DNA from 4 places in the Mycobacterium sp. NGS68 genome. Region 4 is predicted to be linked to each of the others. Evidence: riboswitches for the same ligand, from Rfam matches in the RefSeq annotation. Region 4 holds a riboswitch; each other region holds the start of a gene.
What was found. Region 4 has a riboswitch for magnesium ahead of AC5Y5V_RS20435 (Rv1535 family protein). Riboswitches for the same ligand answer to the same signal wherever they lie in the genome.
Positions count from the first base shown of each region.

Region 1: linked by a shared signal. The riboswitch ahead of AC5Y5V_RS14065 (PE family protein) and the one ahead of AC5Y5V_RS20435 (Rv1535 family protein) in region 4 are both predicted to bind magnesium.
Region 2: linked by a shared signal. The riboswitch ahead of AC5Y5V_RS03900 (PE family protein) and the one ahead of AC5Y5V_RS20435 (Rv1535 family protein) in region 4 are both predicted to bind magnesium.
Region 3: linked by a shared signal. The riboswitch ahead of AC5Y5V_RS23995 (NRAMP family divalent metal transporter) and the one ahead of AC5Y5V_RS20435 (Rv1535 family protein) in region 4 are both predicted to bind magnesium.

Region 1 covers NZ_JCALCE010000011.1:31,238-38,425, reverse strand. Annotated here, with positions in the region: gene AC5Y5V_RS14085 (PPE family protein) at 1-1,213, opposite strand, end outside; gene AC5Y5V_RS14080 (PPE family protein) at 1,226-2,491, opposite strand; gene AC5Y5V_RS14075 (PE family protein) at 2,558-2,857, opposite strand; gene AC5Y5V_RS14070 (PPE family protein) at 3,540-4,709, opposite strand; gene AC5Y5V_RS14065 (PE family protein) at 4,724-5,023, opposite strand; M-box (ykoK) riboswitch at 5,294-5,469, opposite strand; gene AC5Y5V_RS14060 (PPE family protein) at 5,570-6,778, opposite strand; gene AC5Y5V_RS14055 (hypothetical protein) at 6,791-6,913, opposite strand.
Region 2 covers NZ_JCALCE010000002.1:212,270-219,457, reverse strand. Annotated here, with positions in the region: gene macS (MacS family sensor histidine kinase) at 1-60, shown strand, start outside; gene AC5Y5V_RS03910 (response regulator) at 57-713, shown strand; gene AC5Y5V_RS03905 (NAD-binding protein) at 1,172-3,004, shown strand; M-box (ykoK) riboswitch at 4,148-4,325, shown strand; gene AC5Y5V_RS03900 (PE family protein) at 4,604-4,903, shown strand; gene AC5Y5V_RS03895 (PPE family protein) at 4,922-6,103, shown strand; gene AC5Y5V_RS03890 (PPE family protein) at 6,125-7,188, shown strand, end outside.
Region 3 covers NZ_JCALCE010000027.1:74,794-81,981, reverse strand. Annotated here, with positions in the region: gene AC5Y5V_RS23995 (NRAMP family divalent metal transporter) at 1-1,332, opposite strand, end outside; M-box (ykoK) riboswitch at 1,641-1,816, opposite strand; gene AC5Y5V_RS23990 (potassium-transporting ATPase) at 2,009-2,104, shown strand; gene AC5Y5V_RS23985 (potassium-transporting ATPase subunit F) at 2,101-2,190, shown strand; gene kdpA (potassium-transporting ATPase subunit KdpA) at 2,190-3,866, shown strand; gene kdpB (potassium-transporting ATPase subunit KdpB) at 3,870-6,032, shown strand; gene AC5Y5V_RS23970 (potassium-transporting ATPase subunit C) at 6,034-6,918, shown strand; gene AC5Y5V_RS23965 (DUF4118 domain-containing protein) at 6,929-7,188, shown strand, end outside.
Region 4 covers NZ_JCALCE010000019.1:87,452-94,639, forward strand. Annotated here, with positions in the region: gene ileS (isoleucine--tRNA ligase) at 1-1,331, opposite strand, end outside; gene AC5Y5V_RS20435 (Rv1535 family protein) at 1,644-1,871, opposite strand; M-box (ykoK) riboswitch at 2,163-2,332, opposite strand; gene AC5Y5V_RS20440 (NAD(P)H-dependent flavin oxidoreductase) at 2,453-3,580, opposite strand; gene AC5Y5V_RS20445 (carboxymuconolactone decarboxylase family protein) at 3,664-4,227, opposite strand; gene pks2 (sulfolipid-1 biosynthesis phthioceranic/hydroxyphthioceranic acid synthase) at 4,421-7,188, shown strand, end outside.

The DNA of each region.
Region 1 (7,188 bases), on a different contig from region 4:
CGTCTTTCAGGTCCTTGATCGGGGTGAGCCGACCTCGGACGCGGGTACCCGACAGCGCGCTGGGTGCCCCGGCGCCCAAGGCACTGCCGAGCATGCCGGCCGCGGACATCGAGCTGAACAGGCTCGCCTCGCCCAGCGCGGCCGCCGGCACGGCGTCCGCCCCTGCCTCGGACAAGGCCGCGGCGACCATCCTGATGTCCGGCGTGGCTGCCGCCCAGCTCGGCGGGACGGTCAGCTTTCCGACCAGTGTGCCGCGTCCCCAGTCCGCATGCACCGGGTTGGTTGCGCCGGTGAGCCAGCCCCGGCCCCAGTGCGGCGTCAGGCCGCCCCCGAGCAGGTCCTTCGGGAGCAGCCCGCCCGCCGCCGCGTGCGGGGCGAACTTCAGGAATTGGGATGCGGGGAAGTTGACGAGCAGACCGATGTCGTTGAAGCCCGTGGTGAAGCCCAGGGGCGTCTTGATCGCGTTGTAGACCAGCGCCAGCGACGATGCCGCGCTCGGTCCGAAGAGGGAATTCAGCAGACCGTTGATCGTTTGGGTGTAGTCGGTGCTGAGGTTCGCGCCGACCTGCAACGCCCAGGACAGCGGGTTGGGAATCGACGTCAGCGACGACACCGCCGATTGGACGCTGCCGGCCGCGGTCGCGGCGGACTGGGATACCGCGGCGGCCTGCCCCGCCACCCCCGCCTCGTTGGTGACCTGCGGTGCGGCGGTGAACGGCGTGACGTTGCTGGCGGTCGCCGAGGAGGCGGCGTAGCTGTTCATGGCCAGCGCGTCCTGAGCCCACATCTCGCCGTACTGGGTTTCGGTCGACGCGATCGCGGGCGTGTTCTGGCCGAAGATGTTGGTCGCCACCAGTTGCGCCAGCAGGCTGCGATTGGCGGCGATTTCCGTCGGCGGGACGTGCGCGACGAACGCCGTTTCGTAGGCGGTGGCCGCGGCGGTGGCCTGCGTGGCGGCCTCGGCGGCTTGCGCGGCGGTGGACTGCATCCACGTCAGGTAGGGCGTGATCGCGGCGGTCATGCTGATCGCCGACGGGCCGATCCACGGCCCGCTGGTCAGGCTGGACACCACCGACGAGTACGAGCCGATGGTGGATTGCAGGTCGGCGGCCAGCGTTTCCCACGCCGTCGCGGCAGCGCGCATCGAGCCCGAGCCCGGTCCGGCGTAGATCCGCCCCGAGTTGATCTCCGGTGGAAGCGTTGCGTAGTACATGTCGACTTCCCCTTAGTCCTCGAGCGCCGGGAGCACGATGATCGTGGCGGCGGCGGGATCGGCCTCGACGACGCTGCTCATCGCGCGCGCCATGCCCCCGCCCCCGGACCCGAAAGTGGTTGCGCCGAGACCCCGTCCGGCCAGACTGGACAGGGCCATCTGGCTGAACATGCTGCCGTCGGCGTCGGCCATCGCGGCCTCGGGTAGAGCCGCCAGGTTGTTGGGCAGCGCCGAGGCGAGCAACCTGACCTCCGGGGCGGCCTGGGTCCACCCCTGGGGCACCGACATGCTGCCGACCAGCGCCGCACGGCCCATCGAGGCGGATGTCGCGCTGCCGGTCAGGCTCGCGCCGGGCATGTGTGCGGGGAGGTCGCTGGCCAGCGGGGCGAGCGCCCCCGCGATGGGTTTGGCGGGTCCGAAGAAGGACTGCAGGCCCTGCCCGTTCTGGGCGTACGCATAGACCTGCCCGAATGACAGGAACGGGCCACCGGGTATCGACGAGAGACCCTGCAGTGAATATGGGCTCGATACCAGCGTGGACATGATGGTGTTCCAGTTGGTCAGGTCGGAGGTCAGGCTGGTCGGCAGCGAAACGTTGGCCAACTGCGGTATGTCGAGCCCTGACAACAGATTTCCCGCACCGCCGGCCTGCCCGGTGTTGCCGAGCGTCGTTCCCAGGTGCTGCAGCATCGTGGGCACCGAGTTGATCAGCTGGGACAGCTTCGAACCGATGTCCAACCCGGTCGAGGCGCTGGTCTGCGAAACCGCGGCGGATTGCAGGGCGGTGCCCGACGTGTTGGTGGTCTGCGGCGGCTCGGTGAACGGGGTCAGCTGCGACGCGCTGGCGGAGGAACCGGCGTAGGCGTACATCGCGGCCGCGTCCTGGGCCCACATCTCCACATAGTGGGCTTCGGTGGCCATGATGGCCGGGGTGTTCTGCCCGAAGATATTGGTGGCGACCAGCGCCGCCAGCAATGCCCGGTTCGCCGCAATCACCGGCGGGGGCACCGTGCCGGCGAAAGCCGTCTCGTAGGCGGCCGCGGCCAGTTTGGCCTGGGTGCCCGCCACCTCGGCCTGCGTGCCCGCAGCGTTGATCCAGGCGACGTACGGTGCGGCGGCGGCGGCCATCGTCATCGCGGACGGACCCGTCCAAGGGCCCGCCGCCAGGCTGCTCACCGTGGACCCGTACGAGGCCGCCGTGCTCTGCAAATCCGCCGCCAACTCGTCCCAGGCCGCCGCTGCGGCCAGCATCGGCCCCGATCCGGCACCGACGTACATGCGGCCGGAGTTGACTTCCGGCGGAAGCGCACCGAAATCGACAAACACTCCTGATTCCCCCGGTTCCTAGGTCGCAGCGGCCGCGTTCGCCGCCTCGGTCGCCGCATATGACGCCGAGCTGGTCGTCAGGGCGGTCACGAACTGCTCGTGAATCGCCGCCGCCTGGGCGGCCATCGCCTGAAACATCTGGGCGTGCGCGGCGAACTGTGCCGCGGTGAGCGCCGACACCTCGTCGGCCGCGGCGGGAATGACGCCGGTGGTCGGGGCGGCCGCGGCCGCGCTTCCGGCATTCATCACCGAACCGATGCCCGTCAGACTGCTGGCGGCTGCTGCCAGCGCCTCCGGCTGGGTGGTCACAAACGACATGTCTTACCCCTTTCGACGATGTAGTCAGGTTGTAGCTCGGCCCTATTTCGAGTTGCGGGACGGCCACCGTAGCGATTCGGAAATTGTTATATCGTCCACGACTCTGGCGCAGCGCTTTCACGTGGTGACCAGCCTGCATTGAACTTATTCACGATGCGTTCCCGGCAGGTAATCATCATGTAAACAGAAATATCACTGCGGTCGAGACCGGGTGTGAGATCTTTGTTTAATTTTGGTTGTGGACACACGAAAATGCCAGGTCACAGGCTTGTCTAGCACATGACCGGCTGTTGGCTTTATTGTTTGCTCTAAATCCGGCGGGCCGGAATTTACCCCTTATTGGACTGTCGTTGAAATAGTCAAATTACGGGTCAAGGAAAATCGCACCCATAATCTCGTCGTGACAGGCAACCGAGACGAGATATCCGGTTCCCCGCCGCCTCGACACCGTCGAATCGGTTGGCAATTGGCATACTCTCTCCCAACGAATTTCACCAAGAATACATATGCGCTACTGCAGAAAGCCTGCAGCGACGCTGCGAGTTCGCTGGGAAACGGGCGGGAGCGGCCCCGCGGCCCGAAACCGCCGGTCAGGGCGGGGGTCAGGGCACCGCCGCGGAGCCCGCGTCGGCCCCGCGACGGCACGAAAAGCCAACGCCGAGAGCCGGATACACCGTCGAGGTCAGCCGGCGGCAGGCGGGCGCGCGACGAAGTTCGGGCGGAAGCCGTACTGGGGCATGGCGCGGCCCGAACCCTGGGCGCCCACGCCGCCGAACGGCACTCCGGGCATGCCGGCCGCACCCTGCGGCGCGATCATCGGCGTGCCCCCCAGTGCGGACCCCAGCGGGCCGTGTACCGGCGCGGCGGCGGTCCAGCCCGGCGGCACCGACAACGTGCCCACCGCGGCCGACTTGCTCAAACCCGCCGACACCGCGCCGCCGAGCCCGCCCACCCCGCCCACGCCGACGAACGGGCTGGTCAGGGCGCTCGCTGCGTCCCCAATGGCACCCCCGACGACACCGGCATTCGCGCCGTTGCCGGCGAGGCCGATCAACGACGAGAGCGCCGTGACCGGCGCCATGCCGAGCCCGGATGACGCCACCGTGTTCCAGAAATTGGAATTCAGCCCCAACACATCCCAGATGCCGTTGCCGCCGGAAGACGTCCCCGTGGATCCCGCTCCGACCGTCGACGCGAGTTGTTGCAGGGACGTGGGTATCGCGGACATCAGCTGGGACAGCGTCGACTGCTGGTTGCCCGCGGCCACCCCGCTGGCCTGAGCGACCGCCGCCGACTGCGCGGCCAGCCCACCGGAGCTCGTGGTCTCCTGCGGCTGGGCGAACTGGGTGAGCTGGGTGGCCGTTGCCGTAGACGCGGCGTAGCCGTACATCGCCGCGGCGTCCTGGGCCCACATCTCCGCGTACTGGGCCTCGGTGGCCGCGATCGCGGCGGTGTTCTGCCCCAGGATGTTGGTGGCCACCAGCACGGCCAGTTGGCTGCGGTTGGCGGCGATCAGCGGGGGCGGCACCGTGGCCACGAACGCGGCCTCGAACGCGCCGGCGGCGGCCTCGGCCTTGGCCGCGGTCTCTTCGGCCTGCGCGGCGGTGATGTCCATCCACTCCACGTACGGGGTGGCCGCGCCGGCCATCGACGCCGACGCCGGACCATGCCATTCCTCGCCGGTCAGCGCGGCCAGCACCGAACCGTAAACCAATGCGGTCGAGCGCAACTCGGCGGCCAGCCCGTTCCACGCCGACGCGGCGGCCAGCATCGGGGCCGATCCCGGCCCCGCGTACATCCGTGCGGAGTTGACTTCGGGCGGAAGCATCGCGAAATCCAGTGCGGCGGTCATCGTTTGCCTCCCCTTCAGCGGGCAGCGATCGCGTTGATGGCCTCGGTGGCGGTGTAGGACTCGGCGCTGGCACCCAACATCGCGACGAACATCTCGTGGATGGCCATCGCCCGGGCGCCCGCGGCCTGGTACATCGCGCCGTGGGCGTTGAATTGTGTTGCCGCCAAGGCCGATACCGGGTCCGCTGCGGCGGCGGGCAGAGCGGTCGTCGCGGCGGTCGCGGCCATGTTCTGCGCGGCCATCGCGGATCCGACGGCGTTCAAGTGGCCGGCGGCGGCGGCCAGCGCTTCTGGATGCGCAACTACGAACGACATTGGGCTTCTCCTTGTCGGAAAGGGGACCCGGGCGCTGGATTTACGCAGTCCAACAGCACGCATCCGCGCAGCGGAAGCGTGAAGTCTTTTGCGGCGTAAGCCGATTCAGACTGTGGAAGGGGTGCCGGGGTCGGATCGCAACGAAATGGTCAGCGGTCTGGAATACGGACTATCACCAGGACTCATTTCGCTCTCACCTCCTCTCGGCCAGGGCACACGGGGATGCCATGTGGTGTACGCGAGGTTGAGGGCCCGACAAACAAGCCGGGCGCGGCACCCCTCTCGTCAGAGCTTTGGCACCACACGGCGTATCCGACTCCGTGGAGCCGGAAGCCACTTGGGCTCAACCCTTAAGCCGGGAAGAGCTGTCCTGACCCTGGGCGTCTTTCGACGTTCGAGGTCAGTGGCCTGTATCCGTGTAGACGCCTCACCTAGCGAGGTGCATACAGAGGCTATGGTGGCACTCACATCGTTGTGAGTCAACTCAGCTGCAACCCGAGCGCGATTGCGTCGTCACCAAAAGGCCGGGAAATGACCGAGATCCGGCTACCCCGCGGCGGGCGGATGCGACATCACGGTGAGGCGGAAGCCGTACCGAGGCCCGTTGCCCCAGTGCGATCCGGCTCCGCGCCCCACCGGAAAGCCGGGCATGCCGGGTGCGCCGGCCGCGCTCCCCTCCGGAACCGCGGCGCCGTTCCAGCCGCCGCCGGGCAGCGCCACGCCGGCGTGGTTCTCCACCTGGGCCACCGCGGACCAGCTCTGCGGCACGGACAGCCGCCCGACCAAGGCGCCCTGATGCACCCCGGCCGACACCGTGCCGGCGTTCATGCCGGACAGGCCCGACGGCACGGCCAGCGCAGAGCTCAACGACGCGTTGGGTGGTGAAATCAACGGCGTCCACACGGCGTTCCCGGTGCCCGCGCCCATCGGCGGGAGCGCGGTGGTCTCCGGTGCGCCGCCCAGCGCGACGGCGTTGATGTCGGCCATCGCCGCGGTGACCGTCTGCTGGATTATGGCCGGGTTGGTATAGCCGCCCGAGATGATCCCGTTGAAGAAGTTGGAGTTCAGGAAATCCCACGTCGGGTCGTCGGCCGCCAGCGGCGATGTGAGGGACTGCAACGCGTTGGGAAGCGCGGATGTCAGCTGGTTCAGCGTTTGCTGCACACCGCTGGCAGCCGCCGTGTTGCCGGACTGGGAGACCGCGGCGGATTGGGCGGCCTGTCCGGACGGGTTGGTGGTCTGGGGCGGCTGCGAGAACGACGTCAGTTCGGCGGCCGCCGCCGAACCGGCGGCGTAACCGTACATCGCGCCCGCATCCTGTGCCCACATCTCGCCGTATTCGGCCTCGGTGGCCGCGATCGCGGCGGTGTTCTGGCCGAGGAAGTTCGTCGCGACCAGCAACATCAGCTGAGCGCGGTTAGCCGCGACCACCGCCGGCGGCACCGTCGTGGCAAACGCGACCTCGTAGGCCCCCGCGGCCGCGGTTGCGTTCGCGGCGGTCTGCTCGGCCTGCGCCCCGGTGCTGCTCATCCAGGCCATGTACGGGGCGACCGCGGCCGCCATCGTCGCAGACGCCGGCCCCAGCCAGCCTTCCTCGGTCAGGCCCGAAATCACGGACAGATAAAAGGATGCCGTCGATTGCAGCTGCTCGGCCAGGCCGCTCCAGGCCGAAGCGGCGGCCAGCATCGGCGCCGAGCCCGGCCCCAAATACATACGTGCGGAATTGATTTCCGGAGGTAGTGCGCCAAAGTCCATCGCCGCCGACCCCTAACGAGCCGCGGTAGCGTCGGTGGCTTCGGTGGCCACTTGGTGGACGGGCAGGCGGTCGGCGCCGTTCGGTGCGCCGCCGGCCGCCGCCAGCGAAACTGATTGTGTCACTGCAAAAGACATCGGACTTCTCCCTGTCGGTCCCATCGGATAGTCCGACCCGGTTACGGGCCCTGGCCGCCGCGTTGGCGTCGCGGTGCGGCGCGGTGTTGGGTACGCGGCGCCCGCCGAATTCAGACGGTGAAATGGCGCCGTGACCGGATCGGAAAGAAACGGTCAACTTCGTACAGCCACAGTCGGTCAGGCCAGCCGTCCCACCTCCTGTCATGGTCCGCGCACCCGGGGCAGCGCCGCAGTTGCGCAGATCGGGGTGCGTCATCCCAGCAAAGCGATTTGCC
Region 2 (7,188 bases), on a different contig from region 4:
GCGGGCAAAGGCACGGAATGGGAGCTGCGCGTGCCACGCCCGGGGAAGGCGGGACTGTGAGCGGCGATGCGTTACCGACGGTGATGGTGGTCGACGACCATCCGATCTGGCGCGACGCCGTGGCCCGCGACCTCGCCGAGGAGGGGTTCGACGTGGTGGCCACCGCGGACGGCGTGGGCGCGGCGAAACGCCGGGCGGCCGTGGTCAAGCCCGACGTGGTGCTGATGGACATGCAGCTCGCCGACGGCACCGGGGTGCAGGCGACAACGGACGTGCTCGCCGTCTCGCCGTCGTCCAAGGTGCTGGTGTTGTCGGCCTCCGACGAGCGCGACGACGTGTTGGAAGCCGTCAAGGCCGGGGCGGCGGGATACCTGGTCAAGAGCGCCTCGAAGGCCGAGCTGACCGAAGCGGTGCGGGCCACCGCCGCCGGCCGCGCCGTGTTCACCCCTAGCCTGGCGGGGCTGGTATTAGGCGAGTACCGGCGGATCGCCCAGAGCCCGGACGACGGCCCCGCCCGCCCCAGCCTCACCGAGCGCGAGACGGAGGTGTTGCGCTACGTCGCGAAGGGATTGTCCGCCAAGCAGATCGCCGAAAAGCTGTCGCTGAGCCATCGCACCGTGGAAAACCACGTCCAGGCGACGTTTCGCAAGCTGCAGGTGGCCAACCGGGTGGAGCTGACCCGCTACGCCATCGAGCACGGCCTCGACGAATAACGGCTCGCGCGTTGCGTTGCCGAGGCGAACAGTCGGATTGACTTAGGCCACCTGAGCCGCAATTATTGGAGTTTGCAAGCATCTTGCTAGGTGAAGCATATGTGTGGCATAGGACATTGGCCTGAGCGTCGAGAGGCGTCCCGGGCAGTACTGTTCCTCCCGGCATGGAGTCCAAGCGACTCCGAACACGTCGGGTAGGCCGTGCAGTGCCAGAGCTCTGACGAGAGAGATCTCCGTTTCGGTACCTGATGGAGCGGCGACACCCGCGTGTGTCCTGGCGGCAGGGAGGTGAGGGCCAGATGAGTCCAGGCGATAGTCCCAGTTCCGGTCGAAACTTCGTGTCGCGTGCATCCGGTCCCCGGGCGGCCGCGCTGCGCCTGGTCCATTAGCTGTTCCACGCACAGCGAGCGCTGCTGTAGACCCGGCCAATTCAGGTTCTGCAGAAATGGATTTCAATCATGCATGTTTTAGAGCCACTAGGGGATAGTCGCCAGATCGGCTTCGTCGACTTCGAGGAATTCGACGGTCCCCTTGACGGCCACGTCGTTGTCAGCGGTGATGATGCGCTTGCCACGACGATCGTCGAAGACCTGAGCAACGCCGGTGCACGCGTTGTCAGGCTCTCCGGCGCCGGGGTCGCTCGGGCGCTTCGTGACGCCGGGATCGCCCGCGCGCTCGCCGTCGTCTGTGCCGGGGACGACGATTCGACAAATCTCGAGATCGCGCTGTTGGCAAGGAAAGCCAATCCGGATGTACGCGTGGTGGTGCGTTTGGACAACGACGTGGTGCGGGGAGCGATGGCCGCCAACAACGGGCCCGGGGCGATCCTCGACGTAGCTGACCTCGCCGCGCCGTCAGTCGTCGAGGCGTGCCTGGCCCTCACCATGCACCCGTTTGAGGCGGCCGGCATCAAATTCGCAGTCTGGGGTAGTAAGGCGCCGCGTGATGCGACGCTGCGTGACATCCACGGCGACCTCGCACCGGTGGCGGTGATCCGGGGCGAAAACTCGGACTCCCTCGGCGAGATGATCGCCTGCCCGGAACGCGACCTGCAGGTGCATGCCGGCGACTGGACCGCGGTGATCGGCACCGCCGAGCAGCTGGCCGCCCGGGATATGAAGAGTTCCAGGCCTATCGTTACGCGCACCCGCTGGCCGTTGTTGCGGCGACTGTTCGACACCGCGCGCACCATGCGCGACGACGTCAACCCGGCGTTCTATCCCGCGGCGGCAATCGGAATGGCCCTGCTGATCAGCTCGACGATCCTATTGCGGTTGTGCTACCAACGCCCTCCGGGCATGACATGGCTCGACGCGTTGTACTTCAGCGCCGAAACGATCACAACGGTGGGCTACGGCGACGTCAGCTTCGTCCAACAAGCCACCTGGCTGCGAACATTCAGCGTCGTCCTGATGTTCGTCGGCATGGCAAACACGGCCGTCCTCGTGGCGTTCATCGCCGACCTGCTGCTATCGCGCCGGTTCGTCCATACGGCCGGACGCCGGCGGGTGCGCCATTTGCGTTACCACGTCATCGTCGTAGGGCTGGGTTCGGTTGGTATTCGCGTAGTTGATGAGCTGACCGACGCCGGATACGCCGTCGCGGTGATCACGAACGACGAAGACAATCCCCTGCTGCCCCTGGTCGCAGAACGCGACGTACCGGTGATCTTCGGAGACGCGACGCTGCAACAGACGCTGGAGTCGGCCTGCATCGACCGCGCTGGAGCGGTCGCCGTATTGACCCAGGACGACATGTTCAACATCGAGACCGGGATTGTGCTGCGTGAGATGTATGGCCCTGCCGTGATACCCGCACTCAACCGGCCCGAGGTACCCCTTGTGCTACGGATATACGATCGCGAACTCGGCTTCGCGGTGGCACAGCGCTTCGGTTTCGAAAACGTTCGATCGACCGTGGAACTGGCCGCGCCGTGGTTCGTCGGCGCCGCGCTGGGGCTCGAGGTGCTGGACACATTTTCGGTGGGTCAGAGCACATACATGGTAGGCGCGATGCATGTAGAGGCCGGCAGCGAACTTGACGGGTTGCGAGTGGCAGAGGAATGCACCCAAACACGCGTCATCGCGATCACCCGCCCGGGCGCGCCCGTCCAGCTGCAGCCGCTGTCCGACGCGCGTCTTGGAGCCGGCGACACCGCCTACCTCGTTGGCCCTTACCGGGAATTGATGTGCACACTGCGCAAGGGACGGGCGCCCCAGCAGCACGACGACGACCAACCCCCCAGAGAGAGTCGGTACAACACGGTCGGCTATGCGCGAAGATTCGAGTAGTTGCCTGCGCGGGGGTCGGCGGTCGTTGCAGCTTTTCGCGGAACTTCGGGTGGGCGAATTCGGCCTTCGCGCGATGGGATGCCGGGTTGCCTGGTTCCCCTGGGACAACACGGTTTTCAGCCGTCCAAGCCGGTCCATGTCGTGGCCACCCGCCGCAATGCCGGCCGGATATGCCGCGGGAAGGTGAACCGCGAGTCTGAATATAGTTGTGCCCCAAGCGATTGGAAGGTGCTTTACGTGACCGGATCGTCTACGTGAGACCGAAGAAGACCGCATTCATTCGCACCTCCGCACCTCCAAGGCATGCCGAAGCAAGGCACCGCACGACCGGAATGCGGGATATTCAATGAGCTCTAACCGAGGCTTGGTTTGCGCCCAGATAATCAACCGCCGCTGCCTGAGAATGAAAGCGCGTCGGTATTCCGAGCAGCCTTGGCGCGGACGTATTTCTGCACCGGATCACCGGTAGCGCGATTAATTCTCGACGATCTCAGAGTCGATACAGTCCACGGCAACATTGCGAGCCCACGAATGGCACCGCCAGCCACTGCGATATCGACATTTGTCTCGAACAACGTCAAATGCCCGCGATGATCTTAACCCTTGAACGGGCTGGCGGAAATGGGTCGAGCCTGTGAATAACCTGCCAATTCAAGGTTCCTTATACAAAACAGACCAAAATCGCCACGTCCGTCCAGGCCTGCCGTCGCCCACGCGACTCTAACGCCGCGCTGGACCAGGCACTACTCGTTCCCATCCGCAAGGTTCGGGCTCTCATGAAAGGTGGAAAACGCAGCGATTCGGCACCGCCCCGCGGCTCACGAACGTCGGCGCGGCGAAGGCCCCGCAACGCCATTTCCCGGTGGCTCGTACTTCATGAGCCGGGCGACATCTTTGCTTGCTGCATTCGCCCCTTCGTAGCTAGGACAGGTATCCGGCAACCGTAAAGAAAACGTAAAACTCCAGATAACAGGTGGGTCGATCTGGGATGGCGCTAAGCCTATGTAGTTTGCGTATCTCGATCGCGACGGCATGGAATGACCGGTGGAGCGGGTAGCCGTTAATGGTCGTTGAAATGAAATTGTCGCGATCGCGTCGCAACATTCTTGACTCGAGTTGGCTTTCAGGTGCAGGATTGACTCGCAAGCACCTCGCTAGGTGAGGCGTCCGCACGGATATAGGCCACTGACCTCGAACGTCGAAAGACGCCCAGGGTCAGGACAGCTCTTCCCGGATTAAGGGTTGAGCCCAAGTGGCTTCCGGACCGCACATGGTCCGGATACGCCGTGTGGTGCCGAAGCTCTGACGAGAGGGGTGCCGGCTCGGCCGTCCCGCCGGGCTCTCATCCCATTGCGATAAGTGGCATCCCAGCATGCCTGGCCGCGAGGAGGTGGGAGCGAAATTGACTCCGGGCGATAGACATAGACTCTGTTTGCGATTCATCGGCATTTCGTCCCGACCCTGCCCCAGCGTCGCTTCTGCCTGAATCATCCTGTAAGAAGCTTACTTTCACATCAGCCGCCTGAGCTGAGATGTGGTGGCCGCGTGCGCTTGCCGCACCGTAGCTGAAGCTTGCTTGTTTTCATGAGGAGAGTTCCGATGGTTTTTGTCACTGCACAACCCGAGTCGCTGACCGCCGCCGCCAGCCGCTTACAGGCCGTGGGATCGGCGCTGGCCGCGCAGAATGCGGCAGCCGCCGCCCCGATGAGCGATGTGGTGCCCGCCGCTGCCGACGAGGTGTCGTTCTTGACGGCCGCGCAGTTCGCCTCACACGCCCGAACGTTTCAGGCAGTGAGCGCCCAGGCCGCGGCGATGCATGAGATGTTCGTTGCCACGTTGCAGACCAGCGCCGCATCCTATGCGGCTACCGAGGCAGCCAACACAGCCGCGGCCCGGTGAGCTGCTGGGGATAGATCAATGATTGATTTCGCGGCGCTGCCGCCGGAAATTAACTCGGCCAGAATATATTCCGGTCCTGGGTCAGGACCGATGCTGGCCGCCGCCGCAGCCTGGAACACGATGGCAGCTGAAATGCGCTCCACAGCAACTTGTTACGGCTCGGTGGTCTCAGAGCTGACCAGCGAGAGCTGGTTGGGTCCGTCGTCTGTGTCGATGCTGGCCGCAGCCACCCCCTATTTGGAGTGGCTGGCACTCACCGCAACCCGGGCCGAGCAGGCCGGGAGCCAAGCCAGCGCGGCCGCGACTGCATATGAGTCGGCGTTTGCGATGACGGTGCCCCCGGCGGCGGTCGCGGCCAACCGCGTCCAGCTTGCGACGTTGACGGCCACCAACATCTTTGGTCAAAACGCCGCCGCGATCGCCGCGACTGAGGCCCACTACGCCGAAATGTGGGCACAAGACACCGTCGCGATGAACGGCTACGCCAGCGCCTCGAGCGCAGCGACACAATTGACGCCGCTCACCGCGCCGCAATCACCCACCACACCCGAAAGCGTGGCCGGCCAAACCGCCGCGGTCGCTCAAGCGGCCGAAACACCGGTTGGCACTGTGCAGTCGACACTGTCGTCGGCAACCTCCGGGGCTACGGGGTCCTCCTCCTCCTTCGGATCGTTGTCGTCGGATCTGGCTGGCTTGCTGAACGGGTCGGATGATTCGGCGCTGGGGACTTTCTGGAATGGCAATTTCTTCAGCACCGCGGTGACCAACGGGGCGTTGGCCGGCGGTCCGTTCAACCCGCAATTCATCTTGGGCACGGTGGCGGGTTTCAACTATTTGATGAGCGGCGACAAGGAAGCAATCAGCACGCCGGCGTTAGCGATTCCCGGGGAGAAGATATCGGAGCTGGGACCCGCTGCGCCGGCGGAACTGGCCGGCCCGGGTGCCGCAGCGTCGGCTGAGATGGGTCGTACGAGGCTGGTCGGCGCGTTGTCGGTACCCCCGTCCTGGACCTCGGCAACCACAATCAGCCCGGCCGGGACGGCGTCGCCGGCCAGTGGCCTCGCCGACATCGGAACATCCCCGGCGGGCGGCCAGGGTGGCTTTGCGCCGGTAGGGGCCACAGGCGGGCGGCGCCGCCGCTCCATTCCGAGATACGGATTTCGCCCAGTAGTGATGCCGCGCCCGCCTGCCGGCGGGTAGCGCTTTGAAGGAGAAGAATTCATGCTGGATTTCGCGACGTTGCCGCCGGAGATTAACTCGGCCCGAATGTATTCGGGCCCGGGGCCCGCGTCGATGCTTGCCGCCGCGGCCGCCTGGAGCACGACGGCCAGTGAAATGCGCTCCACTGCAGCGTATTACAGTTCAGTGGTAGATGCGCTCACCAGTGAGAGTTGGTTGGGTCCTTCGTCGATGTCGATGTTGGCCGCGGCCACTCCCTATTTGGAGTGGCTCAGCGCCACTGCCACCCGGGCCGAGCAGACCGGCACCCAAGCCCATGTGGCCGCCGCCGCCTTTGAGTCGGCGTTTGCGATGACGGTGCCCCCGGGCGTGGTCGCGGCAAACCGAGCTGAACTAGCGATATTGTTGTCCACCAATACTTTTGGCCAAAACACCCCGGCGATCGCCGCCGCCGAGGCCCGATACGGGGAAATGTGGGCGCAAGATGCGGCTGCGATGAACGGCTACGCCAACGCCTCGAGCGCAGCGACACAATTGACGCCTCTCACCGCGCCACTATCACCGACCAATGCCGAAGGCGTGGCCAACCAGGCCTCCACAGTCGCCCGAGCCGCCAACGCCTCGACCCCCACCACTACGTCGACGGACGCATCCGGACTAGCCGCCTGGCTTGGACTCGCGCCCGACACCAACACCTCCGCTACCGGCCTGGCCGGGGTGCTCAACTTCCTCGACGGGTCGAACGGGTCCCTGGTCGGAAGCTTCCTCGACAACGCGAGTGTCGCCAACTTCTCCAACGCATTCACCACCAGCGGGATACTCAACCCGACATCGGTGGTCGATTCGGTGACGGCGTACAACTTCTTATTGCCCGCCACCAACGGTGCTGATGCGTTGGCGGACGAGGCGAATCTGGCCTCCGGCCTTGGTCAGGCAGGGGCGCTGGGGCGAGAAGGGTTAACCAGCACCGCCTCGGCGATGTCGGCGCAGATGGGGCGGGCGAGCCTGGTCGGAGCGATCTCGGTCCCGCCGGCATGGGGCGCGAGCGGAGCGACAATCAGCCCCGTCGCGGCAACGAGCCGTCTTGGGCAGGGGGCCTACCACGG
Region 3 (7,188 bases), on a different contig from region 4:
GGTGGTGTTCACCCACGGGCCCAGCACCTGCTTGTCGTTGCAGAGCAACACCAGGAACACCGTGGCCGACGGCAGCAGCACTCCGGCGAGGGCCTGCACTCCGAGCGTGAGGGCGCCCAGCACGTAGTCGGGGCTGAACGCGACCGCCGCGGCGACGGCCAACAGCAGCCCGTAGGCCAGGTAGAACGCCGGGGCGTCGGTCAGCTTCCAGTGCAGGGAATGACGGCGCCGGAACGTGTCACCGAGCGCGTAGGTGGTGGCCAGTCCCACCGCGTTCGCACCGATCAGGGAGGAGTCGAGCAACAAGATCGCGAACAACCCGCCGGCGGTAGGGCTGATGTTGTCCCTGAGCGCGGAGGCGACCGAGCCGGCGTCGGTGAAGTTCCCGGCGGCCTCGCTGCCGGCCAACCCGAATGCCGCCGCGATCATGATCGCGGTCGCCCCGAGCGTCACCACCGCAATGCCAATGCGCAGATCCATGCGTTCGTAGTGAATCCAGCGTGGTGTCAGCCGCTTGTCGACCACGTTGGATTGCTGGAAGAACAACTGCCAGGGCGCCACCGTGGTACCGACGATCGCCACGATCAGTAACAGCAGCGTCGAGTTGAGGCCACCCGGGAACGACGGCACCAGCCCGGAAGCGACCTGTCCGGCCTTGGGATGCAGCATCAGAACCAGCGGGAAGACGACCACGTTGACCGCGATGAGGGCGAACAGCAGCCGCTCCCACCGACGAAATGACCCACCGGCGACGACCGCGAACAACAGGATCGCCGCCGACGGCACGGCGACGGCCTTGGGCAACCCGAAATAGCCCAACGCCATTGACACACCGACGAATTCGGTGACGATCGTCAGCGCGTTGACGACGAACAGATCGCCCACGCTGAAGGCGCCCCAGAACTTTCCGAACCGCTCGAAGATCAGCCGCGCGTGCCCGACGCCGGCCACCAGGCCCAGCCGCACCACCATCTCCTGGTTGACGTAGAGCACCGGGATCAGCAGCACCAGTGTCCACAGCAGCGTCATGCCGTAGTTCTGCCCGGCCTGCGCGTAGGTTGCGACGCCGCCGGCGTCGTTGTCGCCGACCATCACGATCAGGCCAGGGCCCATGACCGCCAGCAACAGCCGCAGCCGCTGCCACCGGCTGCGGCCATGCGCGGTTTCGTGCTGGCCGATGCTGCCCAGCGCGCCGTGAATGTCGCCGATGTGCGCAGAATCGAGCACCGCACCCGTCTCTGCGGCCGGCGGGTCCGGCCGGTCGCCGTTGCGCCGTTGGGCGGCGGAGTCCGCCGGCACCGAGTACCGCGCATTCCAGTTGAGAAAACTCATGATTGAACTTCCAAGTCGAGTCGGGTGCGGCGTGTTGTGGCAACGACGCAGGAACGGCGGCGCGCACGCCGGACTTGCCTGCTACGCAACCCTCTTGGGGCGCAACAGGCTAAGGTCGCGACTTACGCAGTCAGCCGGTTGTGAGCAGGCCTGAGAGACAACGTCTTTCGCGCCGGACTGGGGTACGGACTATCACCGAGTGCCATGTCGTCCCCACCTCCTCGCGATCGGATGCGCGCACGCATCGGCCGTCAACGCAACGCAGGTTGTTGGGAGAAGAATCGATCGGGGCGCCCCAAGGGACGACCGAAACACTTCTCTCATCAGAGCTTTGGCACTACGCGACGTATCCCGCCGACACGGCGGGAAGCCACTTTGGGTCATCCCTTGAGCCGGGAAGACCTGTCCTAACCCTGGGCGTCTCTCGACGTCGTCGGATCAGTGGCCTGTATTCGCGCAGAAGCCTCACCTAACGAAGCGCAGGCTCATTAAAGACCCGAACAACGGAGCGCGTCAAGCGGAGAACGGCGATTCGCATCGCTGTCACAGCACCCGTTAAGAAAACGTAAAGGTGGCTGCCAGGGACGTTAGGAAAGCGTCAACCCGCCCGCGCGGGCCGCCGGCCGGATCTAATTTCAAGCTGACTACGCCCGCGACAGCGCCGTGGCCAAGCCGGATGGGAGAAATGATGGGCGTGTTGGTTTACCTCGCGCTGACGCTGGCGGTGTTCGCGCTGCTCGGCCTGATGCAGAAGCTGGTCGAGCGGCTATGAACTACGAAAACGCCATCGGTCTAGCGCTTTCGATCGCTATTGCGCTGTATCTCGTTGGCGCTCTGCTATTTCCGGAGAGGTTCTAGTGAGCACAACGGACTTGACGGCACCCCTCATCTTCCTCGTCGTCCTGGTCGCGGCGCTGGCCCTGGTGCATGTGCCCCTCGGCGACTACATGTATCGGGCATACACGTCGGACAAAGACTCGCGCGTCGAGTCGATGGTCTATCGATTGATCGGCGTCAACTCCCGCTCGGAGCAGACCTGGGGAACCTACGCGCGCAGCGTGCTGGCCTTCTCGGCGGTCAGCGTGATCTTTTTGTTCGTCCTGCAATTGGTGCAGGGCAAGCTGCCGCTGCACCTGCACGACCCCGCGACGAAGATGACTCCGTCCCTGGCCTGGAACACCGCCGTCAGCTTCGTCACCAACACCAACTGGCAGTCCTATTCCGGCGAGTCCACCCAGGGCCACCTGGTCCAGATGGCCGGTTTAGCGGTGCAGAACTTCGTGTCCGCCGCGGTCGGCATGGCCGTCGCCGTGGCCTTGGTGCGCGGGTTTGCCCGCCAGCGCACCAGCGAGCTCGGCAACTTCTGGGTGGACCTGGTGCGCGGCACGCTGCGCATCCTGCTGCCGATCTCCATCCTCGCCGCGGTCGTGCTCGTCGCCGGCGGCGTGATCGAAAACTTTCACCTCAACGACCAGGTCGTGACGACGCTGGCAGGAGGCGGGCAGACCATCACCGGCGGACCGGTCGCCAGCCAGGAATCGATCAAGCTGTTGGGCACCAACGGCGGTGGCTTCTACAACGCCAACTCCGCGCACCCGTTCGAGAACCCCACGGCGTGGACCAACTGGGTGGAGATCTTCCTCCTGCTGGTCATCTCCTTCTCGTTACCACGCACGTTCGGCCGCATGGTGGGCAGCAAGAAGCAGGGTTACGCGATCGCCGCGGTCGTGAGCATCATCGCGGCCATCAGCGTCACGTTCATGATGCTGTTCCAACTGCAGCACCACGGCACCGTCCCGATGGCGGCCGGCGCGGCGAGCGAGGGGGTTGAGCAGCGGCTCGGGGTCGCGAACTCGGCCGTCTTCGCCGACGCCACCACGCTGACCTCCACCGGCGCGGTGGACTCCACCCACGACTCCCTGACCAGCCTCGGTGGCCTGATGACGATGTTCAACATGCAACTCGGTGAGGTCGCGCCGGGCGGCACCGGCTCGGGTCTGTACGGCATCCTGATCCTGGCCGTCATCACGGTGTTTGTCGCAGGGTTGATGGTCGGCCGCACGCCGGAGTACCTCGGCAAGAAGATCACGTCGCTCGAAATAAAGCTGGCGGCAGGCTATTTCCTGGTCACCCCGCTGCTGGTGCTGCTCGGGACAGCCGTCGCGATGGCGCTGCCCGGACAGCGGGACGGCATGGCCAACACCGGGCCGCACGGCCTGTCCGAGGTGCTGTACGCGTTCACCTCCGCGGCCAACAACAACGGCTCCGCCTTCGCGGGCCTGTCGGCCAACACGGACTGGTACAACACCGCGTTGGGCCTGGCGATGCTGTTCGGCCGCTTCCTGCCGATGATCCTGGTGCTGGCGCTGGCCGGTTCGCTGGCCCGCCAGGGTGCGACGCCCGAGTCCAGCGGCACCCTGCCCACCCACCGGCCGCAATTTGTCGGCCTGGTGGTCGGTGTGACGGTCATCCTGGTTGCCCTCACCTTCCTGCCCGCGCTGGCCCTGGGGCCGCTCGCCGAAGGGATCCACTGAGCCATGAATGCCACGGACACCACGATTTCGCCGGTGCGACGGCGCACCAGCCACGTGCCCGGCGACAAGTTGCAGGGCGGCCTGCTCGACCCCGCCCTGCTGCTGAAGTCCCTGCCCGACGCGCTGCGCAAGCTCGACCCCCGCACCCTGTGGCGCAACCCGGTGATGTTCATCGTGGAGATCGGCGCCGTGTGGTCGACGGTGCTCGCATTCGGAGACGACACCTGGTTCAGCTGGCTGACCGTGTTCTGGCTATGGCTGACAGTGCTTTTCGCCAACGTCGCCGAAGCGGTAGCCGAGGGCCGCGGCAAGGCCCAGGCCGATACCCTGCGCAAGTCCAAGGCCGACACCATCGCGCATCGGCTGACGGACTGGGCGCCCGGTCACGCCGGCGCGCCCGAAGATGTCGCGGCGCCGCTGCTGCGACAGGGCGACGTCGTGGTGGTCGTCGCAGGCGAGGTCATCCCCGGCGATGGCGACGTCGTGGAAGGCATTGCGTCGGTGGACGAATCGGCCATCACGGGCGAATCGGCACCCGTGATCCGGGAATCCGGCGGCGACCGCTCGGCGGTGACGGGCGGGACCACCGTGCTCTCGGATCGCATCGTGGTCCGGATCACCCAAAAGCCTGGCGAGAGCTTCGTGGACCGGATGATCGCGCTCGTCGAGGGCGCCAACCGGCAGAAGACGCCCAACGAGCTCGCGCTCAACATCCTGCTCGCGGCCCTGACGATCATCTTCGTGTTCGCCGTGGCGACGCTGCAGCCGCTGGCGATCTACTCCAAGGCCGGCAACCCCGGCGTGCCGGACACGTCGGCCCTGGGCGCCGCCGGCATCAGCGGCATCGTCCTGGTGGCCCTGCTGGTGTGCCTGATCCCCACCACGATCGGCGCGCTGCTGTCGGCCATCGGCATCGCCGGCATGGACCGCCTGGTGCAACGCAACGTGCTGGCCATGTCCGGCCGCGCGGTCGAAGCCGCCGGCGACGTCAACACCCTGCTGCTGGACAAGACGGGAACGATCACGCTGGGCAATCGCCAAGCGTCAGAGTTCATTCCGCTCTCCAGGGTGACCCACGGCGAGCTCGCCGACGCCGCGCAGCTGTCCAGCCTCGCCGACGAAACCCCCGAGGGCCGTTCGGTCGTCGTCTACGCCAAGGACGCGTACGGCCTGCGGGCGCGGACCCCGGGCGAGCTCGCCAACGCGACCTGGGTCGAATTCAGTGCGACCACCCGGATGTCCGGAGTCGACGTCGACGGGCGCCAGCTCCGCAAGGGCGCGGCCAACTCGGTCGCCGAGTGGGTGCGCGCCCACGGGGGCACCGTTCCCGCCGAGTTGGGCGAGATCGTCGACGGCATCTCCGCCGCCGGCGGCACCCCGCTGGTCGTGGGCCAGGTCATCGGCCTCGACGGGGTGGAGAAAGCGGACGTGCTCGGCGTCATCCACCTCAAAGACGTGGTGAAGCAGGGTATGCGCGACCGATTCGACGCGATGCGGCTGATGGGCATCCGGACGGTGATGATCACCGGCGACAACCCGTTGACCGCCAAGGCAATCGCCGAGGAGGCGGGGGTCGACGACTTCCTCGCCGAGGCGACGCCGGAGGACAAGCTGATGCTGATCAAGCGCGAACAGCAGGGCGGGCGCCTGGTGGCCATGACCGGCGACGGCACCAACGACGCCCCCGCGCTGGCGCAGGCCGACGTCGGCGTGGCGATGAACACCGGTACATCGGCGGCCAAAGAGGCCGGAAACATGGTGGACCTGGACTCCGACCCCACCAAGCTGATCGAAATCGTGGAAATCGGCAAGCAGTTGCTGATCACCCGCGGGGCACTGACGACGTTCTCCATCGCCAACGACATCGCCAAGTATTTCGCGATCATCCCCGCCATGTTCGTGACGCTGTTCCCCGGTCTGGACCTGCTCAACGTGATGCGATTGCACAGTCCGCAGTCGGCGATCCTGTCCGCGGTGATCTTCAACGCGATCGTCATCGTCGCGCTGATTCCGTTGGCGCTGAGGGGCGTTCGGTACACGCCCAGCCGGGCCTCGAAGCTGCTCAGCCGCAACCTCGGAATCTACGGACTCGGTGGCATCGTCGCACCTTTCATTGGAATCAAACTCATCGACCTGCTGGTCCAACTGCTCCCGGGAATGGCGTGAGATGCACTACACCAACATAATTCGCCAACACTGGGCCGCCCTGCGCGCGCTGCTCGTGCTCACCGTGATCCTCGGCCTGGGCTACCCGCTGCTCATCTGGCTGCTTGCCCTGGTGCCCGGATTGCACGACAAGGCGGAGGGGTCGATCGTGACCGCCGCCGGGAAGCAGGTCGGCAGCAGGCTGATCGGGCAATCGTTCACCGACTCGTCGGGCAACCCGCTGCCGCAGTATTTCCAGAGCCGGCCCTCGGTGGCGGGCACGGGGTACGACCCGTTGTCCAGCGGCGGCAGCAACCTGGGGCCCGAAAGCATCGTCGACGCGCCGTCCAAGCCGAGCCTGCTGACGTCGGTGTGTGCGCGCAGTGCGGCCGTCGCGCGGCTCGAAGGCCTGGGCGCAGAGGCCGGGTCGCGGCCGTTCTGCACCGGCGGCGGCGTCGGCGCGGTGCTGTCGGTGATCGGCCCGCGTGATGCACGGGGTTACATCGCGCACCCGGCCAGGGTGGTGAGCATCAACGAGCCGTGCACGACGACGCCTGAGCCATTCCTGGCCTTCTACGAGGGAGTTCGGGTCACATGCGCGAAGGCCGGCGAGGACTATGCGAGCGGTCAGCTCGTGCCGATTCACGGGGCCGCTTCGGACAAGCCCTGGGTTCCGGCGGACGCCGTGACGGCCAGCGCCAGCGGCCTGGACCCCGACATCTCCCCGGCCTACGCCGACCTCCAGATCGCGCGAGTGGCCAAGGCGCGGCACATCACACCGGACCAGGTTCGGGCGATGGTTGCGGCCAACCGACACGGTCGTGTGCTCGGGTTCTTCGGTGAGCCGACGGTCAATGTCGTGACGCTGAACCTGCAACTCGACCAGCGGTACCCGGTCACCGGCTAGGTCACGGTGGATGATGGTTGACGTGACCGACGACGTCAGCCTGCAGGCCCAACACCCCAAGCGCGGGGAACTGCGCATCTACCTGGGTGCGGCGCCGGGCGTCGGCAAGACGTACGCGATGCTCGGCGAGGCCCACCGCCGCCTGGAACGGGGCACGGACGTGGTGGCCGCCGTCATCGAAACCCACGGCCGCCACAAGACCGCCGAGTTGCTGGACGGCATCGAGGTCATTCCGCCGCGCTGGATCGAGTACCGCGGTGGCAGCTTCGC
Region 4 (7,188 bases):
TCCACCATGCGATCACGGAATTGCGTCACGGCGACGAACCACGACGACACCGCCCGGTAGATCAAGGGGTTGCGGCAACGCCAGCAGTGCGGGTACGGGTGTTCGTAGGTTTCGTGGCGCAGCAGCACCGCGCCGTTGGCCGCGGCGGGACCGCTCTGGCTCTTCAGGTCGCGGATGATCTGGGTGTTGGCGTCGAATACGTGCTGCCCCTGGTAATCCGGGACAGTCGAGTCGAAGCGGCCCTTCGCGTCGACGGGGGTGGCCGGCGCGATCCCCGCGGCCTCGCCGACGACCATGTCGTCCTCGCCGTAGGCCGGCGCCATGTGCACGATGCCGGTGCCGTCCTCGGTGGTGACGAAGTCGCCCGCCAGTACCTGAAATGCGTTGGCCGTGTCCATGAAATACGGGAAGGGCGGCAGATAGCGCACGCCCAACAGGTCGGCGCCGCGATACGTGCCGAGCACCTCGGGTTCTTCCCCCAGTTCGCGCGCGTAGGCCCCGAGCCGCGCCTCGGCCAGCACGTACCGCCTGTCGCCCACCCGGACCTGCAGGTAATTCACGTCCGGGTTGACGGCCACCGCCAGGTTCGACGGCAGGGTCCACGGCGTCGTCGTCCAGATCAGGAGGTAGGCACCGTCGAGCGGGCCGCCGGCCACCGTGAACCCGACCGTCAGGGCGGGGTCCTGGCGGCTCTGGTAGACGTCGTCGTCCATCCGCAGTTCGTGGTTGGACAGCGGGGTCTCGTCGCGCCAGCAGTAGGGCAGCACGCGGTAGCCCTCGTACGCAAGCCCCTTGTCCCACAGGCGTTTGAACGCCCAGATCACCGACTCCATGTAACCGAGATCCAGCGTCTTGTAGTCGTGGTCGAAGTCGACCCAGCGCGCCTGGCGGGTCACATACTCCTGCCACTCGTCGGTGTAGCGCAGCACCGATGTCCGGCAGGCGTCGTTGAAGGCGGCGATGCCCATCGTGTCGATCTGGGATTTGTCGGTGATGCCCAGCTGGCGTTCGGCCTCGAGTTCGGCGGGCAGCCCGTGGGTGTCCCAGCCGAATCGACGCTCCACCTTGTACCCGCGCATGGTGCGGTACCGCGGCACGATGTCCTTGACGTAGCCGGTGAGCAGGTGACCGTAGTGCGGCAGGCCGTTGGCGAACGGAGGCCCGTCGTAGAACACGTACTCGGGGGCGCCGTCGCGACGCGCGATGCTGGCCCGGAAGGTGTCGTCGTGGAACCAGTAGTGCAGGACCTGGGCTTCCAGCGCGGGGAAATTCGGGGACCCGGCCCGCGGGTCGGCGCCCAGGTCGGTGAGGGGGTAGGCGCTGTCGGTCATCGGTCTCCTGTGCCATCGGTGCAGGCACGGGGACGACGACGCGCTGGACGCGCGAGCGCCGCGGTACCACCCCGCTTGCCGCGCTTACGCGCGACCGCTCGTTGCAGGCTGTGACGGGCCCACCCGTTCGGTTCTACTGGGCTGCAACGCCGTTCTTCCGAAGGCTCCCCGGTGATAGCCGGATCGGTGCCGTTGCGGTGATTCTACTGGGCTCCGAGGGGTCGCCGAATCGCAGAGCTACTTCTGCTTCTTCTGCTACTTCTGCGGTCGGGTGACCCCTCGGAGCCGCCATGCTCGCGACTGCTCCATGGGCTACCCCTGGACTTCAAGCACACCGACGCGCAACAACGCCGCGTACACGTGCCGCAGCGGGACGCTGATCAGCTTGGCGGCACCGTCGACCAGCGGGTCGCCGTAGCGGTACTCGCGGCGCAGCACCATCATGGGCGCCGGCATCTCGACCGGGGTCTCGTCGCGCACCACGTGCAGCTGGGGTGCGGTGGTGCGGGTGCCTACTTCGTCGTACAGGGCAACGGTCATGATCGCCTCCTCGGAGCATCAAGGATCGGGAAAAGCACTGGAACTGAATTGAACTGACGCAGTTCGTCCCGTTCCGGTTCCGATCCGGGCAGGCGGACCCGGTGGCGACTCAGCTAAGAACGCTGAAAACGCTGCGCCGGAGGTCGGATTGGGACGACATACAGTCCGGATATCGACCCGGACTACCACTGGAACTCATGCGTCCCTCACCTCCTCGACGGTCACGACGCGCGGTTGCCCGCACAATCTGGTCACACGCAGGAGTACAGAGATGCCGACGACTGTCGGAAACTCGCACCCCTCTCGTCAGAGCTTCGGCACTACACGACGTGTCCGGCAAACCGGAAGCCACCTGGGCTCAACCCTTAATCCGGGAGGAGCTGTCCTGACCCGGGGCGTCTTTGGACGTTCGGGGTCAGTGGCCTGTGTTCGTGTAGCCGCCTCACCTAACGAGGTGCTTACCCGAGAGATGATGCCCCACCCGACGCGGCGCGGTCAAACCTTTCGGCGACTCGTTCCCGAATATTTACGAATTTTTAAGGCAAGACGAACACTTTTGTGAGAACCGGCGAATAGCCGACTCATTCGTCGACCAGGCCCTCGAGTCGGCCGATCGTCTCGATGAACTCCTCGACCATGTCCAGCACCACAGCCCGCGTCGGCCGGACCCGATCGAGCGATCCGACCACCTGCCCGACGAAGTACGTTGCCAGTTCGCGCGCCTTGGCGCCGGCGTGGCCGGCGGCCTGGTTGATGCGCACCTGCGGCTCGCTGACCAGCGCGGTCTGCAGCGGCATGCCGAGTGGATCGGGGGTGTCGGGCCGCTCCCACTCCTCGGTCCAGGCCGTACGCAGCATCCGGGCCGGCTTGCCGGTCATCGACCGCGACCGGACGGTGTCCGAAGAACTGGCGGCCAGGAACTTGTCCTTGACCACCGGCGGCGTCTCGGCCTCCTCGGTGGTCAGCCACACCGACCCGCACCACACCCCCTCGGCGCCCAGGGCCAGGCTCGCGGCGATCTGACGGCCGCGGGCGATCCCGCCCGCGGCCAGCACGGGAACCGGATCGACCGCATCCACCACCTCGGGCACCAGCACCATGGTCGCCACCTCGCCGGTGTGGCCGCCGGCCTCGGTGCCCTGCGCGACGATCAGGTCCACGCCCGCCGCGGCGTGCCCGCGCGCGTGTTTCGTGGTGCCGGCCAGCGCGGCCACCAGCACGTCGTGGTCGTGGGCCCGTCGCACCAGATCCGCGGGCGGCGAGCCCAGCGCGCTCGCGATCAGCCGGATATCGTGGGCAAACGCCACCTCGAGCAACGGCTCGTAGCCCTTCGGCGACACGTTGAGCCCACGCCCCGACGGCTGCCGCCGCTCGCCCTCCGGAGCCGCGATGCCGTAGCGCAGCAGCAGGTCGTCCAGGAACGCTCGGTGTTCACCCGGCAACAGGTCGGCGACCCCCTTCGCGTCGATGCCGCCCTGCTCCGCGCCGACGTACTTGGGCGGCAACAGCAGGTCCACCCCGTAGGGTTTGCCTCCCGTCTGCTCCTCGATCCAGGTCAGCTCGCTGTCCAGCCGGTCGGGGCTGTGCGCGACAGCCCCGAGGACCCCGAAGCCGCCGGCGTTGGTCACGGCGGCCACGACATCGCGACAGTGGCTGAAGGCGCAGATCGGAAACTCAACGCCGAGCATCTCGGCGACTCGGGTGCGCATTTCTCGACGCTATCTCACCGGTGCCCGAATGTTGGCTTATGTCACGCATCGCCGCATCAGGCGTGACACAACCCGACACCCGCTTACGGCGACCGCCCGTCGGGCGGCCAACTCGCCACGCCCTCTTCCAGCGGCACCTGCAGGCTCTGCAGCAGCGAAGCGACCATCCGCCACGCGCCGATCGCGGTGACGAGCTCGATGAGAACCTTTGTGTCACCCTGTAATTCACGCTCACACGCGGCCCAGCTCGCGGCGCTGACGAAGCCTTGACCCACCACGTCGTCGGTCGCGGCCAACACCGCCCGCTCGGAGGGGCCGAACCCGTCGTAGCCGTGCCAATCCCGCACCCCGAGCAAGTCGTCGGCGGGCACCCCCAGCCGCGACGCGACGCGCCAGTGCTGGGTCCACTCGTAGTCGCACCCGGTGAGCCAGCCGATCCGCATGATCACCAATTCGCGCAGCCTGGGGTCCAGGGCGCCGTGCCACAGCAGGTTGGCCAGCATGTCGTTGAACGTCCGCGCGAGGTTGGGGTGGTTCAGCAGCACCTGAAAGATGCTGAGCTCGGCCATGTAGTCGGGCACACCCGCTTGGTCCGCGGCGGCCTTGGCCTCGTCGCCCGGCAACAGCGGAACCCGGGATGTTGTCATGGTCTGAGCCCTCCGTGCGCTGGCGGGACACCCTCTTTGGCCATGGTAAACCGCACCGGCCAGCAAATACTCCGCGCCGTCGAGCCGCGCGCGGCGTGGCTGTCTCGGGAACGGGCCCCGAGCGGTTACCCTGCTGTTCACTCGAGGTTTTGGAGATCGGCTGCAATGGTGAGCACGGCGTGGTTGGGCGACTGTGGCTAAGGCGCGTGTCACGCCGGTCGCCGTCATCGGCATGGCCTGTCGGCTGCCCGGCGGCATCGACTCCCCCGACAAGTTGTGGGAAGCACTGCTGCGCGGCGACGACCTGATCACCGAGGTCCCCGCCGAACGCTGGAACGCCGACGACTACTACGACCCCGAACCCGGCGTGCCCGGCCGGTCGGTGTCGCGCTGGGGCGGATTCCTCGACGACATCGCGGGTTTCGACCCGGAGTTCTTCGGCATCGGCGAGCGCGAAGCGACCGCGATGGACCCGCAGCACCGCCTGCTGCTGCAGACCGCGTGGGAGGCCGTGGAACACGGCGGCGTGGCGCCGACGGCGCTGCACGGCTCGCTGACCGGGGTGTTCGTCGGCCTGGCCCACAGCGACTACTCGTTCGTCACCGGACAGGCCGACGCGCTGGAAGATCCGTACGGGTTCACCGGGCTGCCGTTCAGCATGGGCTCGGGCCGCATCTCGTATGCGATGGGACTCCAGGGCCCCGCGATGACCGTCGACACCGCCTGCTCGTCGAGCCTGCTCGCGGTGCACATGGCGTGCCGCAGCCTGCACGACGGCGAGAGCGACCTGGCCCTGGCGGGTGGCTGCATGGTCATGCTGGAGCCGCAGCTGTACGCGTCGGCGTCGGCGCTGGGCATGCTGTCCCCGACGGGCCGTTGCCGCGCGTTCGACGCGGCCGCCGACGGTTTCGTCCGCTCCGAGGGTTGCGCGGTGGTGCTGCTCAAGCGGCTGCCCGACGCGCTGCGCGACGGCGACCCCATTCGCGCCGTGCTACGCGGCACGGCGACCAACCAGGACGGTCGCACCGAGAACATCTCCACCCCATCGGCGGATGCGCAGGTGGTGGCCTATCGCGCGGCGTTAACCGCGGCCGGCCTGGATTTGCGAGACGCCGCCACCATCGGCATGGTCGAGGCGCACGGCACCGGCACACCCGTCGGCGATCCCATCGAATTCACCAGCCTGGCAAGGGTTTACGGTATCGACCGGCCCTGCGCGCTGACGTCGGCGAAGAGCAATCTGGGGCATCCCGAGGCCGCCGCGGGCATCGTGGGCCTGGTCAAGACGGTCCTGTCGCTGCAGCACGGCGTGGTGCCGCCGATGGTGCACTTCACCCGGCTGCCCGACGAGCTGGCCCAGACCGACACCAAGCTCTTTGTGCCGCAAACAATCACGCTGTGGCCCGGCCCTGCGGACGCGCCCCGGCGCGCCGCGGTGTCGTCGTACGGCATGTCGGGCAGCAACGTGCACGCCGTGTTGGAACAAGCCCCCTCACCAGCGCCGGTCCACACCGAGGGCGCCCGCCCGCCCGCCGACGAGTTCCTGTTCCCGCTGTCGGCCACCTCGGCCGCGGCGCTGCGCCAGACGTCCCGGCGGATCGCGGAGTGGCTGGACGAACACGCCGGCGACGCGCCGCTGGCGGACCTGGCCTACACGCTGGCTCGCCGGCGCGGGCACCGGCCGGTGCGCACGGCCGTCGTCGCCGCCAGCCACGCTGAGCTGGCCCAGGCCCTGCGGGAGGTCGCCGCCGGAGAGGCGCCGCATCAGCCCGCCGTCGGCCAGGACGACCGCGGACCGGTATGGGTCTTCTCCGGGCAGGGCTCACAGTGGGCGGGGATGGGCGCGGCCCTGCTCGCCGGCGAGCCCGTATTCGCCGCGACGGTGGCCACGGTCGAGCCGCTGATCGCCGCGGAGTGCGGCTTCTCGGTGACCGAGGCGATGACCGCGCAGCGCACCGTGACGGGGATCGACCGGGTGCAGCCGACGCTGTTCGCCATGCAGGTCGCGCTGGCGGCCGCGATGCAGGCCCACGGCGTCCGCCCGGGCGCGGTGATCGGGCACTCCCTCGGCGAGGTGGCCGCGGCCGTCGTCGCGGGGGCGCTGTCCCTCGAGGACGGCGTCCGGGTGATCTGCCGCCGGTCGCGGCTGTGCGCCCGCATCGCGGGCATCGGCGCGATGGCGTCGGTCGAGCTGCCCGCCGCGCAGGTGCGCGAGGAGCTGGCGAGCCGCGGCATCAAGGACGTCGTGGTCGCGGTGGTGGCGTCGCCGCAGTCCACCGTGATCGGCGGCGACGCGCAAGCGGTGCGCGACCTGATCGCCGGCTGGGAGGCGCGCGACGTGCTGGCCCGCGAGGTGGCCGTCGACGTCGCCTCCCACACGCCGCAGGTCGATCCCATCCTCGGTGAGCTGCATCAGGTGCTGGCCGGCATCACGCCGGCGTCGCCCCGGGTCCCCTATTACTCCGCGACCCTGTTCGAGCCGCGGGACCCCCCGATGTTCGACGCCGGCTACTGGTCGGACAACCTGCGCCACATGGTGCGGTTCTGCGCGGCGGTGCGGGCGGCCCTCGAGGACGGGCACCGCGTGTTCGGCGAGCTGTCGCCCCACCCGCTGCTCACGCGCGCGGTCCAGCAGACCGCCGCCGAGCTCGACATCCCGGTAGCGGCGGTGGCCGCCCTGCGGCGCGAGCAACCGCTGCCGCACGGGCTGCGCGCACTGGTGTCCGAGCTACACAGCGCCGGCGCGGCGGTGGACTTCTCGACGCTGTTCCCGCACGGGCGCCTGGTGGACACGCCCCTTCCCGTGTGGGCGAACCGGCCCCTGCTGCTCGCACCGGAAAACCGCACCGCCCATGTCGCCAACTCCGTTGCCGCGCACCCACTGTTGGGCCCGCACGTGCGCCTGATGGAGGAGCCGGAACGGCACGCCTGGCACGGCGTCATCGGCACGGCCACGCTGCC